Regions from separate parts of the Paenibacillus sp. FSL H8-0332 genome, predicted to be linked through region 3. Evidence: riboswitches for the same ligand, from Rfam matches in the RefSeq annotation. Region 3 holds a riboswitch; each other region holds the start of a gene.
The links. A riboswitch is a leader RNA that binds a small molecule or an ion and turns the genes downstream of it on or off. The one in region 3 is predicted to bind thiamine pyrophosphate.
Positions count from the first base shown of each region.

Region 1: another riboswitch for thiamine pyrophosphate. It lies ahead of NST43_RS00490 (ABC transporter substrate-binding protein); the one in region 3 lies ahead of NST43_RS08380 (thiamine phosphate synthase).
Region 2: another riboswitch for thiamine pyrophosphate. It lies ahead of thiC (phosphomethylpyrimidine synthase ThiC); the one in region 3 lies ahead of NST43_RS08380 (thiamine phosphate synthase).
Region 4: another riboswitch for thiamine pyrophosphate. It lies ahead of NST43_RS12330 (ABC transporter ATP-binding protein); the one in region 3 lies ahead of NST43_RS08380 (thiamine phosphate synthase).

Region 1 is NZ_CP150145.1:112,042-115,567, forward strand. It holds gene NST43_RS00480 (ABC transporter permease) at 1-445, opposite strand, end outside; gene NST43_RS00485 (MTH1187 family thiamine-binding protein) at 442-735, opposite strand; gene NST43_RS00490 (ABC transporter substrate-binding protein) at 788-1,861, opposite strand; TPP riboswitch at 2,011-2,121, opposite strand; gene NST43_RS00495 (hypothetical protein) at 2,194-3,526, opposite strand, start outside.
Region 2 is NZ_CP150145.1:7,330,972-7,334,497, forward strand. It holds gene NST43_RS32175 (tetratricopeptide repeat protein) at 1-358, shown strand, start outside; gene trxB (thioredoxin-disulfide reductase) at 404-1,357, shown strand; TPP riboswitch at 1,407-1,513, shown strand; gene thiC (phosphomethylpyrimidine synthase ThiC) at 1,665-3,359, shown strand.
Region 3 is NZ_CP150145.1:1,940,968-1,944,493, forward strand. It holds gene NST43_RS08370 (amidohydrolase family protein) at 1-197, opposite strand, end outside; gene NST43_RS08375 (SDR family oxidoreductase) at 488-1,360, shown strand; TPP riboswitch at 1,419-1,521, shown strand; gene NST43_RS08380 (thiamine phosphate synthase) at 1,616-2,314, shown strand; gene thiS (sulfur carrier protein ThiS) at 2,305-2,508, shown strand; gene NST43_RS08390 (thiazole synthase) at 2,593-3,357, shown strand; gene thiH (2-iminoacetate synthase ThiH) at 3,385-3,526, shown strand, end outside.
Region 4 is NZ_CP150145.1:2,865,576-2,869,101, reverse strand. It holds gene NST43_RS12340 (DHA2 family efflux MFS transporter permease subunit) at 1-392, opposite strand, end outside; gene NST43_RS12335 (TetR/AcrR family transcriptional regulator) at 543-1,199, shown strand; TPP riboswitch at 1,266-1,368, shown strand; gene NST43_RS12330 (ABC transporter ATP-binding protein) at 1,502-2,272, shown strand; gene NST43_RS12325 (ABC transporter permease) at 2,253-3,029, shown strand; gene NST43_RS12320 (ABC transporter substrate-binding protein) at 3,026-3,526, shown strand, end outside.

The DNA of each region.
Region 1 (3,526 bases), 1.8 Mb from region 3:
TCACCCGGTCGCTTTGGGCCAGCCCGCCCATGGCTGCAACAGCTACGGGGAAGAAGCAGACGAGGGTGATCAGGATGATTTTGGGCAGCAGGCCGAAGCCGAACCAGATAATCAGCAGCGGGGCCAGCGCAAGGGAGGGCACATTCTGGCTGAGGATCAGCAGCGGATAGAACGCTCTCTTGAGCCAGGGCAGCAGATGCAGCAGCAGGGCGGTGAAGAGGCCGATGCCCGTGCCGACCGGGAAGCCGATCAGGGTCAGCCGCAGCGTAGCAGCGGTGTGCTCCCAGATCCCGGAGGCGTTGTTCTTCGACTCACGCGCGATATCCGTGGGACTCGGCAACTGGTAGGCCGGGATGTCGAACAGCATGACCGATAGCTGCCATATCCCGACAAAAAAGAGGACCGCCACAAAGGGCGGCCACACTAGCTTCCAGGTGCTTCTCACGGCCGGTATTTCTCCGTCAGCTTATCCATGCTGATGCCGCCCGGATTATGGGCGATCTTGATCTGTGAGATCACACTCGGACTGCCGGAAGCGATCAGCGCCTCATGCATGTCACGCACGATATCCAGCAGCTCGGACAGTTCGCCTTCCATCGTGGTCTCCAGCGGATTCACCTGATGCTTCACGCCTGATTTCTGAATGACCTCTATAGCCTTGTCCACGTAAGGGATGGAATCCTCGTTGTTCGGTGTCTTGGGAATTACCTGAATGCTAAGCAGTGTGTTAGCCATGATGAATCCTTCCTCTCCAAGTTAAGTGTAAGATTCCCGCCATGCGGGTTCATTATGATTCCGGCAAAAATTCATTCGTAAACGTACTCTCCGCATCCAGCGGCTTATCCAGCAGCTTCAGGCCGTACATCCAGTCGGCGTAATTCTTCCAGATCTCAAGCTTCTGCTCACCCCAGCGCGGGGCGTCTTCCTTGTATTTCGGGCTAAGCCATTTCTGGCTGGCCAGCACCAGCTTGGGGTCCAGATCAGGTACAGCATCGGACAAGACCGTCGCGGCTTCTTCCGGGTGGTCGATGGCGTACTGATAGCCTTTTGACGTAGCCTTCAGGAATGCCTTCACCACTTCAGGATGCTCGGCGATCTCCTTCTCGCTGGTCGTCAGTACCGGGGTGTAGTAATCCAGCTGCGGAGCGTAATCCTTCAGATACAGCATATCCAGTGGCTCCCCGCGCAGCTCAGCTTCCACCCCGGTCCAGGCGTAGAAGATCCAGGCGAAGTCAATATCCCGCTTCACGGCTGTGAAAAAGTCCGCTTCGCCGATATTCACCAGCTTCACCTTGGAGACATCCCCGCCTTCGGGGTCCATGATGGCTTTCATGGCAGCCTGCTCCGCAGGGGAGCCCCAGCCTCCGTACGTTTTACCTTCAAAATCCTTCGGCGTCTTAATATTGCGGTCCTTCGGAGCCGCGAAGCCGGAGGTGTTATGCTGAATGATTGCAGCAATTGATACCAGCGGCACATCCTGCAGACGAGCCAGGGTCAGCGCCTCTTGGGCACTGATGCCGAATTGGGCTTCACCGGAAGTGACCATCGTGTCGGACCCGGCAGCACCAGGCTGTACAATCTGAACGTCAAGACCTTCCTCCGCGTAATAGCCAAGCTCCTTAGCTGCATACAGGCCGGTATGATTCGTGTTCGGCGTCCAGTCCAGGGCAATCTTGACCGGCGTCAGCGCCTTAGGTGCATCCGTGGGTGCGGCTGCGGATGCATCAGGCGCAGCCGTGCTGTTCCCGGCAGCAGGTGCGCTGGCTCCTGCATTGCCGCTGTTGTTCCCGCCGCCACATCCCGCTACGGTGAGCAGCAGCATGGAGCTGAGCAGTAGTGTGACTGTTTTTTTGACTCCCATTTCTCTTTCTCTCTCCTTCCAGCAACCCCTGGTCTTCAGAGCTTACAGAAACCTTATTCCTGTACATCCTTAGAATCAAAAAAGCGTCCCGAAGATCGGGACGCCAGTGACTTGCGTGAGGGGACTTCAGCTTCAGTACCGCTTAAGGCACTGTGCCGAATGAAGATTCCTACGCTGGCATTATCCAGATCAGGTATAAGGGTCAGTATCTTGTGGGATACAATCTCAGCCGGCCAATTCCAGCACCCCTGGTTCTATAAAGTTCACGGGTATTGCTATGTTCTTACGGTGTATTATAGACGGCAGCTTCGCGGTTGTCCAGAGCCGTCTATTCAATCCTTATCATAGTACCGCCTTTTGCGGCGGCTGCGGATTCCATTCCGCGCCTCCCGCAGTGTTAAGCCGATACTGACCGCGATCCCCGAAAAGGTCAGGAACAGAGCCAGATATTCGAATACGGAGTACTCCAGCATTTTGCTCCAGTCGATCTGGCCCTTCAGATCCTCGATGACCTGATTCATCCCGTAGATTCCGCTGATGACCGTAAATACGGTGAGCACCATCAGGAGCGTATCCCGGCGTTTGGCCTGGAATTTGTCCTGATACTGAAACAGATCATTCAGGGTCATCTTCACTTCATCGAACAGAGCATCATTGCCGTAAACCTTGCGCAGCTGGAAAAAAATCTCCCGCCCCTGCGACTGCGAGATCAGCTCCAGAAAATAGAATTTGGCGGAAAATTTATTGATCAGAAAGATCAGATTCTCGATCTCGTCGTAATCGTGGTTGATGCGCAGCCGGGAATGCAGATTGGCGAGCTTCAGCAGCACGATTTTATGAAAAATACTCAGCAGCAGTCCATAATAATACTCTCCGTACATCTGGTTGACCAGCTCCGTGGCAATATCGGGCTTCGCCCGGCTCAGGCAGCAGAAGGTCTGCTCGTTCGTCATATAATAGGTGTCCGGCCCCCAGCGGCTATAGCAATGCTCCCGGGTGTACTGCTCGATATACTCAGGATCACTCGCACTGGTAAAAGGTTTACCGTCTATAGTCAGCCCATCCAGCTGGGAGGCACGGTAGCGCAGCTCTACACTTATCTCATCCAGCTCTTCCTCACGGTTGAAGCCATAGAAGGCCTGCACCAGCATCCGTTCATCCACGAAAAAAGGCAGGGTCTCGAAATACGCGCCATCAATCTCCGCAGGGTCGAGAAACGGCTCCAGACCGGAGACGAGATTCTTGAACACGAAATCCTCCACCCGGCCGAAGGACTTCTCCTGGCAATGGATAAAGGCATGTTTATCCTGATAACACACATCCTCCAGTGTTCGGAACCGGTCAGCGAATTCCAGCACAGTGCTGAAGGGAAGGTTTTTCTCCTCGATAGCCACTCTTATGGTCAGAAAGCCCAGCTCAAATGGGCAGAGGAACACATCGGTGGACAGAATCCGGAAATTCACAGACTCGAAGAGCATTTCCAGCCGGCACGGCAGATCGTTTACCCGGGAAAAGCGGCGGAAGGAATCGCTGTCCTTCTCACGCGGAAACAGCACATGAGCGGCAAACGGCAGATAGCTGCGCTCCATTTTCTCATGGGACACGCAGTAGCCTTCTCCGTAATAGGCATTCTCCAGTTCCTTGTTATCGAGAAAAAAACGCGTG
Region 2 (3,526 bases), 2.2 Mb from region 3:
GACGCTGCCGGAATGGAGAGAAGACTGGCAGCGGATTATGGATCATGCAGCGGCCATGATGGACCGCAGATATGATGCGGTCCAGAAGAAGGATGCGGAGCACATCTGGAAGCAGTTCATCGGCAGCCTGTACCCGGATGTACCGCTGTTCCGCAATGACGGCGGCTGGTGCGCTGCACTGGAGTATCTGACGGCCCGGCTGCATGGGCAGCCGGTTACGTTCCGTGAGGCTGCCCAGCGTTATGGTGTGTCGGTCTCGATGGTAAGCCGTTATGCACGGCGGATTGACAGCGAATGTGATATCCGGGCCATGCTGCCCGGAACCGGCGGCTTATCGCCGTCCACCACCCGTATTTAAGCATTACTGCTGTAAGACAAACCTACTTGTAAGGAGGCCAATGTAATGTACAAAACGATTGTAATCGGAACAGGCCCGGCCGGGCTGACTGCCGCGATTTATCTGGCGCGTGCGAACCTGAGCCCGCTGGTAATTGAAGGCTTGCAGCCGGGGGGACAACTGACAACGACGACAGAAGTGGAGAACTTTCCAGGCTTCCCCGAAGGGATTCTGGGTCCGGACCTGATGGACAATATGCGCAAGCAGGCAGAACGCTTCGGCGCTGAATTCAAGAATGGCTGGGTGGAGTCCGTGGACTTCTCACAGCGTCCGTTCAAGGTAACAGTGGACGGAATGGGTGTATTGGAAGCGGAGTCGGTCATTATTTCAACCGGGGCCTCTGCAAGATATCTGGGTATCCCGGGCGAGCAGGAGAATGTGGGACGCGGGGTCAGCACCTGTGCGACCTGTGACGGCTTCTTTTTCCGTAATAAAAAGATTGTCGTCGTCGGCGGCGGGGACTCCGCTATGGAGGAAGCCAGCTTCCTGACCCGCTTTGCGTCCAGCGTAACGCTGGTTCACCGCCGTCCCGAGCTGCGTGCCTCGAAGATTATGCAGGACCGGGCGCGTGACAACAGCAAGGTCACCTGGGCCTTGAACCGCACACCGGTTGAAGTAACGGTAGGAGAGACCGGAGTGAAGGGCCTTACGGTGCTTAATAATGAGACAGGTCTGACAGAGCTGGTAGAGGCAGACGGCGTGTTCGTAGCGATTGGACACACACCGAATACAGCCTTCTTGGGCGGGCAGATCAACACGGATGCCAATGGCTATATTGTGGTGAACCCAGGTACCACCGAGACCAACATCCCCGGTGTATTTGCCTGCGGCGATGTGCAGGATACACGTTACCGTCAAGCGATATCGGCAGCGGGAACCGGCTGTATGGCCGCCATGGATGCTGAGAAGTTCCTGGAAGGCACGATGGTGCACGACTGGAGCGAATCGCTGGACAAATAACGGGTTTACAAGAATTACCCACACAGTTAAAATGTATTTAATTAGATAAGATACCCACTAGGGGAGTCTGAATAGGCTGAGACGGGAAAATTGAATTTCCGGACCCTTGAACCTGATCTGGATCATACCAGCGTAGGAAAGTGGAGTCGGACCTTTTTTGAATACAGTCTTATTTGGCTGTTCCTTTAATAAAGCCGCTCCAGGTGGAGCGGCTTTTTGATTTGCAAGAATCTATAGATTCTGCGGCTCAATCTGCTGCGTGACCTCTTATCTGATGGGTGTACAGAGCGAAGAGGAGGAGATTGAAATGACAGGAATGGTCAAAAACGAAGAGGTGGATCTTTCCGGATTCCCCGCAAGCCGTAAAGTGTATGTAGAGGGCTCACGCCCGGATATCCGGGTTCCGATGCGTGAGATCAGCCTCAGCAGAACCGAAGGCGTTGCCGGGGAAGAGGAGAATGCTCCGCTGCGTGTCTATGACACAAGCGGCATGTACACGGATGCAGCAGAGGAGACCGACATTCGGAGGGGGCTGCCGCCGCACCGTTCAAGCTGGATCGCGGAGCGTGGCGATTCGGAGGAATACACCGGAAGAGCCGTCCGGCCGGAGGATAACGGAATCCGCAGGGAGGGGGCCTTGGCAGAAGCTTGTCCAGGACTGAGCCGGAATCCCCGGCGGGCCTATACAGGCGGTAATGTGACTCAGCTGCATTATGCAAGGCAAGGAATTATAACACCGGAAATGGAGTATATTGCGATCCGCGAGAATACCCGGCCGGAGTTCGTAAGGGATGAGGTTGCCTCGGGCCGCGCGATTATTCCGGCCAATATCAATCACCCGGAGAGTGAGCCGATGATTATCGGCCGTAACTTCCTGGTGAAGATCAATGCAAATATCGGAAATTCTGCGGTCACTTCTTCTATAGAAGAGGAGGTGGAGAAGATGCGGTGGGCGACCCGCTGGGGGGCTGATACCCTCATGGATCTCTCCACCGGCTCGAAGATCCATACCACCCGGGAGTGGATAATCCGCAATTCTCCTGTGCCGGTCGGTACAGTGCCCTTATACCAGGCGCTGGAGAAGGTAAACGGCATAGCCGAGGACTTAACCTGGGAGCTCTACCGTGACACGCTGATTGAGCAGGCGGAGCAGGGAGTGGATTACTTCACCATTCATGCCGGAGTGCTGCGCCGCTATATTCCGCTGACTGCCCGGAGAATGACCGGCATCGTGTCACGGGGCGGATCGATTATGGCCGCCTGGTGCCTGGCCCATCAGCAGGAGAACTTCCTGTACACACACTTCGAAGACATATGTGAGATTATGAAGACGTATGATGTGGCCTTCTCGCTGGGAGATGGCCTGCGTCCCGGTTCTATTGCCGATGCCAATGACGAAGCCCAGTTCGCCGAGCTGGAGACGCTGGGAGAACTGACCCTACAAGCCTGGAAGCACGATGTTCAGGTTATGGTCGAAGGTCCGGGGCATGTGCCGCTGCACAAGATTAAGGAGAATATGGATAAGCAGCTTGAGATTTGCCGGGAAGCCCCTTTCTATACCCTCGGACCGCTGACTACGGATATTGCACCCGGTTATGATCACATCACTTCGGCCATCGGGGCGGCGATGATCGGGGGGCTCGGAACAGCGATGTTGTGTTACGTTACACCTAAGGAGCATTTAGGCCTGCCTGACAAGAATGATGTGCGCGAAGGGGTCATTACCTACAAAATTGCTGCACATGCCGCAGACCTCGCCAAGGGACATCCGGGAGCGCAGGACCGGGATGATGCACTGTCCAAGGCGCGGTTCGAGTTCCGCTGGCGCGACCAGTTCCATCTCTCCCTGGACCCGGAAAGGGCGCTGGCCTATCATGATGAGACCCTGCCAGCGGAGGGGGCGAAGCAGGCGCATTTCTGCTCAATGTGCGGCCCTAAATTCTGCAGCATGCGGATTTCGCATGATATCCGTAATTCCCATAGATGGAGCAAATCGCTCTAACATAGCTGCTAATACAGCGGAATCGTAACATTCTCAGACTATCTCCCAAGCTGAAAGGCTTGCGGGGATAGTCTTTTTATAGTTAGTGATTACAATCACAATTCACCACTGTACCCTATGCTAAGCTGTTGTTGAGAAGAATTCTCATTAGTGAGGTGTGCAAGAGA
Region 3 (3,526 bases):
CCCGGCAAAATGACCATACCCTCAAGGTCGATCACTGTTGTGGCGGAGTCATACCCGGTTCTCCCGTTAATGTCATTATGCTGTGCTATGGTGCCGAAGCGGCCATTAACAATCTCAATGCTTACATGATGCAGCGGCGGCTGTCCGGTTCCATCGATTACAGTTCCGTTCGTCAGCAAGATGCGCTCATTTCCCATGATAGAAGCGTCCCCTCAGTTAAGGTAGTTGTCGTTCCTCACAAAGTATAGGACATTCCTCTTAGCGGATATAGATAATATTCTCTTTGGAAACGTTCCTTACTTACTGGCTATCGTTCCGCTATGGGTGCCGGTGAATGTAGATTGGTTGTTTGGGCGGCTGCCGAGTGTGGTAAGTAACATAACGTAGAGCCAGGCAGGCACACTGCCTGATGCATAAACACCAGGCCTTAAGCCATGCTAACAAGATGTGTTCAACATTATTGTGAACTGCGAAAGGAGAATGGATTATGCCAGACACAAGTAAACAACCTATCAAAACCCTGCCTCCGCAGGTACAGGATCAGCAGCCCGGAATTGAAAGTGAGATGAATCCGCTTCCGGAGTTTGAGACACCGGCGTACAAGGCAGCAGGCAAACTGCTGGGCAAGGCCGCACTCATTACGGGAGGTGATAGCGGGATCGGGCGTGCGGTTGCCGTTCATTTTGCCAAGGAGGGCGCAGATGTGGTGATCTCCTACTTGAACGAGCATGAGGATGCGGAAGAGACCAAGCGCCAGGTGGAGCAGGAGGGCAGAAAGTGTATTCTGATCGCCGGGGACATCGGGGACGAAGCCTTCTGTCAGGACCTGATTCATCAAACGGTTGAAGGACTTGGCAAGCTCGATATTCTAATCAACAATGCGGCGGAGCAGCATCCGCAGGATCATATTGAGGACATCACAGCGGAGCAGCTGGAGCGTACGTTCCGGACGAATATTTTCTCCATGTTCTATCTGACAAAAGCAGCTATGCCTCATCTTAAAAAAGGCGCTACGATCATTAACACCACCTCCATCACGGCGTATCGCGGCAGCCCGCAGCTGCTGGACTATTCGTCCACCAAGGGAGCGATTCTCAGCTTCACCCGTTCGCTGTCGATGAATCTGGCCGATAAGGGCATCCGCGTGAATGCGGTAGCGCCCGGACCGATCTGGACCCCGCTGATTCCGTCAACCTTTGACGCGAAGAAGGTCAGTGAGTTCGGTGGCACCCAGCCGATGAAGCGCCCGGGGCAGCCTGAAGAGCTGGCACCGGCTTATGTATACCTGGCCTCGGACGATTCCTCTTATGTGAGCGGACAGGTTATGCATGTGAACGGCGGCGAGGTCGTCAACGGATGATAGCTCTAACAGGAATTATATGCTAATATACAAAAAGCAAGGCCAAACAATAGCATAGAACGATCACTAGGGGAGCCGCAAGGCTGAGACGGGCGTATCTGCTTGGACCCTTTGAACCTGATCTGGGTTATACCAGCGTAGGGAAGTGGAGAAACGAATAATGCAGCGGGGGTTCCGGCCACCGGTATCCCTGCTTATATTCCAGACTGCTTCCTTATGGGGGCGGTCTTTTTTGTGTTTGTGTGTTTATGGAGAATGGAGCGGAAGAGAGGGGCGAAGGCGTTGCACGAACTTCATGTCATCTCAGACGGGCGGCTGCAGCCTGAAGCGCTGGCCGAATGGGCCGTGGCGGTACATCCCATGGTGGATTATATTCATCTCCGGGAAAAAGCCATGTCCGCCCGCGAACTGCTGGCTACGGCGCAGCAGATGCTTCAGGCCGGGGTTCCGCCTTCGAAGCTGGTCATTAATGACCGGATCGATCTTGCCCTGGCCGCCGGGGCAGGTGGTGTACAGTTAGCCTGGCATAGCCTTCCGCCAGCCGCAGTGCGCGGCTGTGCACCGGGCCTGCGGATCGGCAGGTCCGTGCACTCCCGGGAAGAGGCGGTGGAGGCTGGAAGGCAGGGAGCGGACTTCTGCCTCTACGGGCATGTGTTCCCGACGGCCTGCAAGCCCGGACAGGAGGCACGCGGACTGGAGCAGCTGGCGGAGGCCGTCCGCTGGAGCCGCATACCGCTGATTGCGCTCGGAGGGATTACCCCGGACAATGCCGGAACAGTGCTGGCCCAAGGGGCGGCTGGCATTGCTGTCATGTCGGGGATCTGTGGAGCCCCGGACCCGGTCGCAGCGGCCCGGGCATACAGGGCAGCGGTTCAGAGGGCGGCCGAGCTGGCTGAGACGCCGGATATGGATCAAGCACAGGGCACAGCAGGAGGTGAACAGACGTGGATGTGACCGTTAACGGGAAGAGTCAAAGGATCGAAGAGAGCTGCCGGACACTGGCGGATCTGCTGGCCCGGCCCGAGTGGGCCGGTAAGCTGGTGATTGTCGAGCTGAACGGTGAGCTTGCCGGCAGAGAGGTTTATGGAGAGACACTGCTCAGCGAGGGGGACCGGGTGGAGCTGGTTCATTTTGTAGGCGGAGGTTAGGGATAGGCGGGCAGAGGAGAAGCGAACGAGCAGGCAGATTGGCAGTTTAGATACAGGCGATAACTTATCCCAGGAGGCGGTATAATGCAAGACCCTTTGACGATTGGCGGAGTGACTCTAACCAGCAGACTGTTCATTGGTACCGGAAAATACAGCCGTAACACCCTCATTCCCGAGGTCATTGCACGCTCAGGCTCACAGGTCATTACCGTTGCCCTGCGCCGGGTGGACCCGGAGAGCAAGGACAATATTGTCAGCCATATTCCTTCCCATATGACCTTACTGCCCAATACCTCCGGTGCGCGCACCGCAGAGGAAGCAGTACGGATTGCCCGGCTGGCGAGGTCGGCGGGGCTGGGCAACTGGGTGAAGATTGAGGTCATCAACGACCAAAAATATTTACTGCCGGATAATATGGAGACCATCCGGGCAACCGAGATCCTCGCAGCAGAAGGCTTCGTGGTGCTTCCGTATATGAGTCCTGATCTGTCCGCCGCTCTCCGGTTGAAGGCTGCGGGGGCGGCGGCCGTGATGCCGCTGGGAGCGCCAATCGGGTCCAACCGCGGACTGCAGACCAAGGAGCTGATCCGCATTCTGATCTCCGAGACGGATATGCCAGTCATTGTGGATGCCGGAATCGGCAGACCCTCTGAGGCGGCTGAGGCAATGGAAATGGGAGCCGCAGCGGTGCTGCTTAATACAGCAATTGCCACCGCCAAAGATCCGCTGCTGATGGCAGAGGCCTTCTGCGAGGCGGTATCCGCAGGGCGTAAGGCTTTTCTCGCCGGACTGGGGCCCGTGGAGGAGACGGCGGCAGCCTCTTCACCGTTGACCGGGTTTTTGGCCTGACAGATGTAATAGGGAGGGGGAACGGTTATGAGCTTTTATGAGACGATGACCCGGCTGGAGCAGCTTCCTTACAGGGCGTTATGGAGCCGGTATACGGCAGAGGATGTGAAGCGCGCACTTCGTGCAGAGCAGGTTGATGAAGAGGGGCTGATGGCATTGCTGTCACCGG
Region 4 (3,526 bases), 920 kb from region 3:
ACATAGGCCATCCCGACAGGGAGCACACAGCCGCCGCCCAGTCCCTGAATGACCCGGAAAACAATCAGCCATTCGGCGCTGCTTGGTGTAGCGCACAGAATTGAGCCTATCGTGAACACAATTACCGCCGTCAGGAAGACCGTCTTGGCTCCGAACCGGTCTGACAGCCAGCCTGACAACGGAATAACGGAAGCCTGAGCCAGCATATATCCGGTAACTACCCACTGCAGCGTATGCAAATCCGTCTTGAAATCAACCACCAGCCTGGACAAGGCTACATTCATCGCCGTACTGTCCAGCACAACCATAAATACTCCTGCAATAATGGCCAGCAGCGGAACCAGAATACTGGACAGCCGGAAATCGGCTTCCTGCTTCAAGGTCTGATCCATGTCTCTTCTCCTCCTGAGCTGTCCGCGTTCTACATTGACCTGCGGGCAGATTGTTCTATATAATGAGTGAACGGACAACTGTCCGTAAGTGTAATTCATAGTCTACGGACAATTGTCCGTAGTGTCAATTCTTTTCTGAAAGGGGTTCTCATGAAAAAGCCAGACACCGATGCTGCACAGCTCCCGCCGTCAGCTCCGCAACCCATAGCCTCCGCTCCGCCCGAGTCCGCCGATCCTTATGTACAGCGGATTCTTGAAGCTGCCCGCCAGTTGTTCACCGAGAGCGGACTTGAGGCGGTCAGCATGTACAGCATTGCCAAGCGGGCAGGCATAGGGCAAGGCTCCCTGTACCGCCGCTTCACGGACAAGGGTGAGATCTGTTCTGCACTGCTGAAGGGCAGCGCAGATCAATTCCTGTCCGGGCTGGAGCAGCAGGTCGCTGCCAGTGCCGGTGAAGCCCCGGCTCTTGCTCAGCTGCAGAGCAGCATTGAGCAGATTGCTGATTTCATTGAGCAGTATGCCGAGCTGCTGAATATGATCAAAGCCGAGTTCACCGGCAAGAAGCAGCTGACCCAGTTTGAGCATCCTTTTTTCCAGCGGCTGGGAGTGATGATGACAGAGCTGCTGCAGCGCGCTGCGGCGGGCGGTGAGATAATTGACATTGATCCGGCCTTTGCGGCCACAGCCTTAATCTCTGTCCTCAGTCCCGATCTGTACCTGTATGAGCAGAAGCGGCACCACGCCTCCAAGCTGGACATCTCCAGGGGCATCGTCACTTTGTTCGTGACCGGTCTGGCAAAGCGCTGACCGCCTGCTCTTTACAAGAGGGAGATTTGTGGTATATTAAGTAGCAATTACGAATTCAATAGCAACATTATTCACTAGGGGAGTCGGCCGACTGAGACGGAGCTTAAGCTCCGGACCCTTTGAACCTGATCTGGATCATACCAGCGGAGGGAAGTGGAGCAGAATGTAACAGTGGTTCCCGTCACAGGGCCGCAGCTGACTGTACCTTCCGCCCCATTCATCGCCTCCGGGAATGAATGGGGCTTTTTGTTGTTCTCGTAGCTGTTATTTAATCTAACCCGAGGAGGTTCGTACATAGTCTTATGATCAACATTAGCAATCTGTCCTATGCCTTCGGGACCGGTTCGTCCCGGACCCCCGTCTTCTCAGGGCTAACCATGAATGTGCAGCGCGGCGAATTCATTTCTATTGTAGGCGGGAGCGGATGCGGCAAAAGCACTTTGTTCAAAATCATCGCCGGTCTGCTGGAGCCGGGTAGCGGCAGGATTACGCTGAACGGAGCCGAGTCCGCTACAGCAGCGAAGAGGCTGGGCAGTGTGGCCTACATGCCGCAGCAGGATCTCCTCCTGCCTTGGCGCACCGTATTGGACAATTGTCTGCTGCCCTGGGAGCTTAAGCGCAGCCGGCCCAAAGCAGCCGCTATTGCCGAGATCCGTACCCTGCTACACCGTTTCGGCCTTGACGAGACTGAAGGGGCTTATCCGCAGGAGCTGTCCGGCGGGATGCGCCAGCGCGTGGCGGTCCTCCGCACCGTGGCAGCCGGGAATGACCTGCTGCTGCTCGATGAGCCGTTCGGGGCGCTCGATGCCATTACGAAGCGCTCGCTGCAGCGTTGGCTGCTGGAGTTATGGGCGGAGCTGGACAAGACGGTGCTGTTCATCACCCATGATCTGGAGGAGGCGCTCCTGCTCAGTGACAGAATCTATCTAATGACTGGCAGAGAGGGCAGCGGGATGCAGGAATTCTCAGCCGGTCTCCCCCGTCCGCGCCATCACAGTCTGAACTATCAACCGCAGTTCGCCGCCCTGCGCCAGGAATTGGAGCTGAAGCTATATGAGAACCGCCGCTCCTAGAAGATTGCTCCAGCATTACGGTCCGGCGGCCCTGCTCGCCCTGCTGACGCTTGCGGTCTGGGAGACTGTAGCCCGGCTGGGCCTGGTTCCTCCCTTCATCCTTCCGGCTCCGTCTGCCGTCTGCAAGGCCTTGCTGGAGGAACGCCGCTTGTTATTCGGGGTGCATCTGCCTGCTACCCTGCTTGAAGTACTCACAGGCTTCGCACTATCCGTGGTCTGCGGCAGTCTGCTGGGAATCGCCATGCACCTGTTCAGTCCGCTGGCTAAGGCGCTGTACCCGCTACTGATTATCAGCCAGACGGTTCCGCTGATCGCCCTCTCTCCCCTGTTCATCATGTGGTTCGGCTATACCTTGTGGAGCAAGGTCGCCGTTGTCTTCCTGACCGCTTTCTTCCCGGTGGTCATTGGCACCTATGACGGGTTGTCCAAGAACACGGATGCCTACCGGGACCTGCTGCTGACGTACGGCGCGAACCGCTGGCAGATTCTCGGGAAGGTGGGCGTTCCGCTGGCTTTCCCCTCTTTTTTCTCCGGACTGAAGCTGTCGGCTGTGTACTGTGTAATTGGTGCAACGATCGGGGAATGGCTTGGGGGCAGCCAGGGGCTGGGCTATTTCAGCCGCAGAATGGCCGGGAATCTGCAGAGCGCCAAGATGTTCGCCGCTGTTGTCTTGTTATCCGTACTCGGTATTCTGCTGTTTCTGGCAGTCGCCGCGCTGGAGAAGATTATTCTGAAGAAAAGAGGACGTTATTCATGACTACTATCCGCTATACCCGTTATCTGCACAATACGATTTCAAAGCCAGCCATGCTGCTGTCTGCTCTGGTGCTCTGTATGCTGCCTGTCCTGGCAGGCTGCGCCAATACAAACAATCCGGCGGCCTCCGGCTCCTCGGCTGGTACTACCGCAACCTCTGAGGCAGGGACTAAGAGTGCCGCCCAAAAGCTGACGATTATGCTCGACTGGTATCCCAATGCAGTCCACTCCTTTTTGTATGCGGCAGAGGCTGAAGGGTATTTCGCTGAGGAAGGCCTTGAGGTTGAAATTCAGATGCCGGCCGATACCAATGATGCGCTGAAGCTTGTTGCTGCGGGGAAGGTGGATCTGGCACTCAGTTATCAGCCGCAGGTATTGATGGCACGGGGGGAGCAGATTCCGGTCAAGTCGATCGCTGCGCTGGTGCGCCACCCGCTGAATCATCTCATGGTAGCCGCAGACAGCGGCATTAACCGCCCGGGAGAGCTGTCTGGCAAG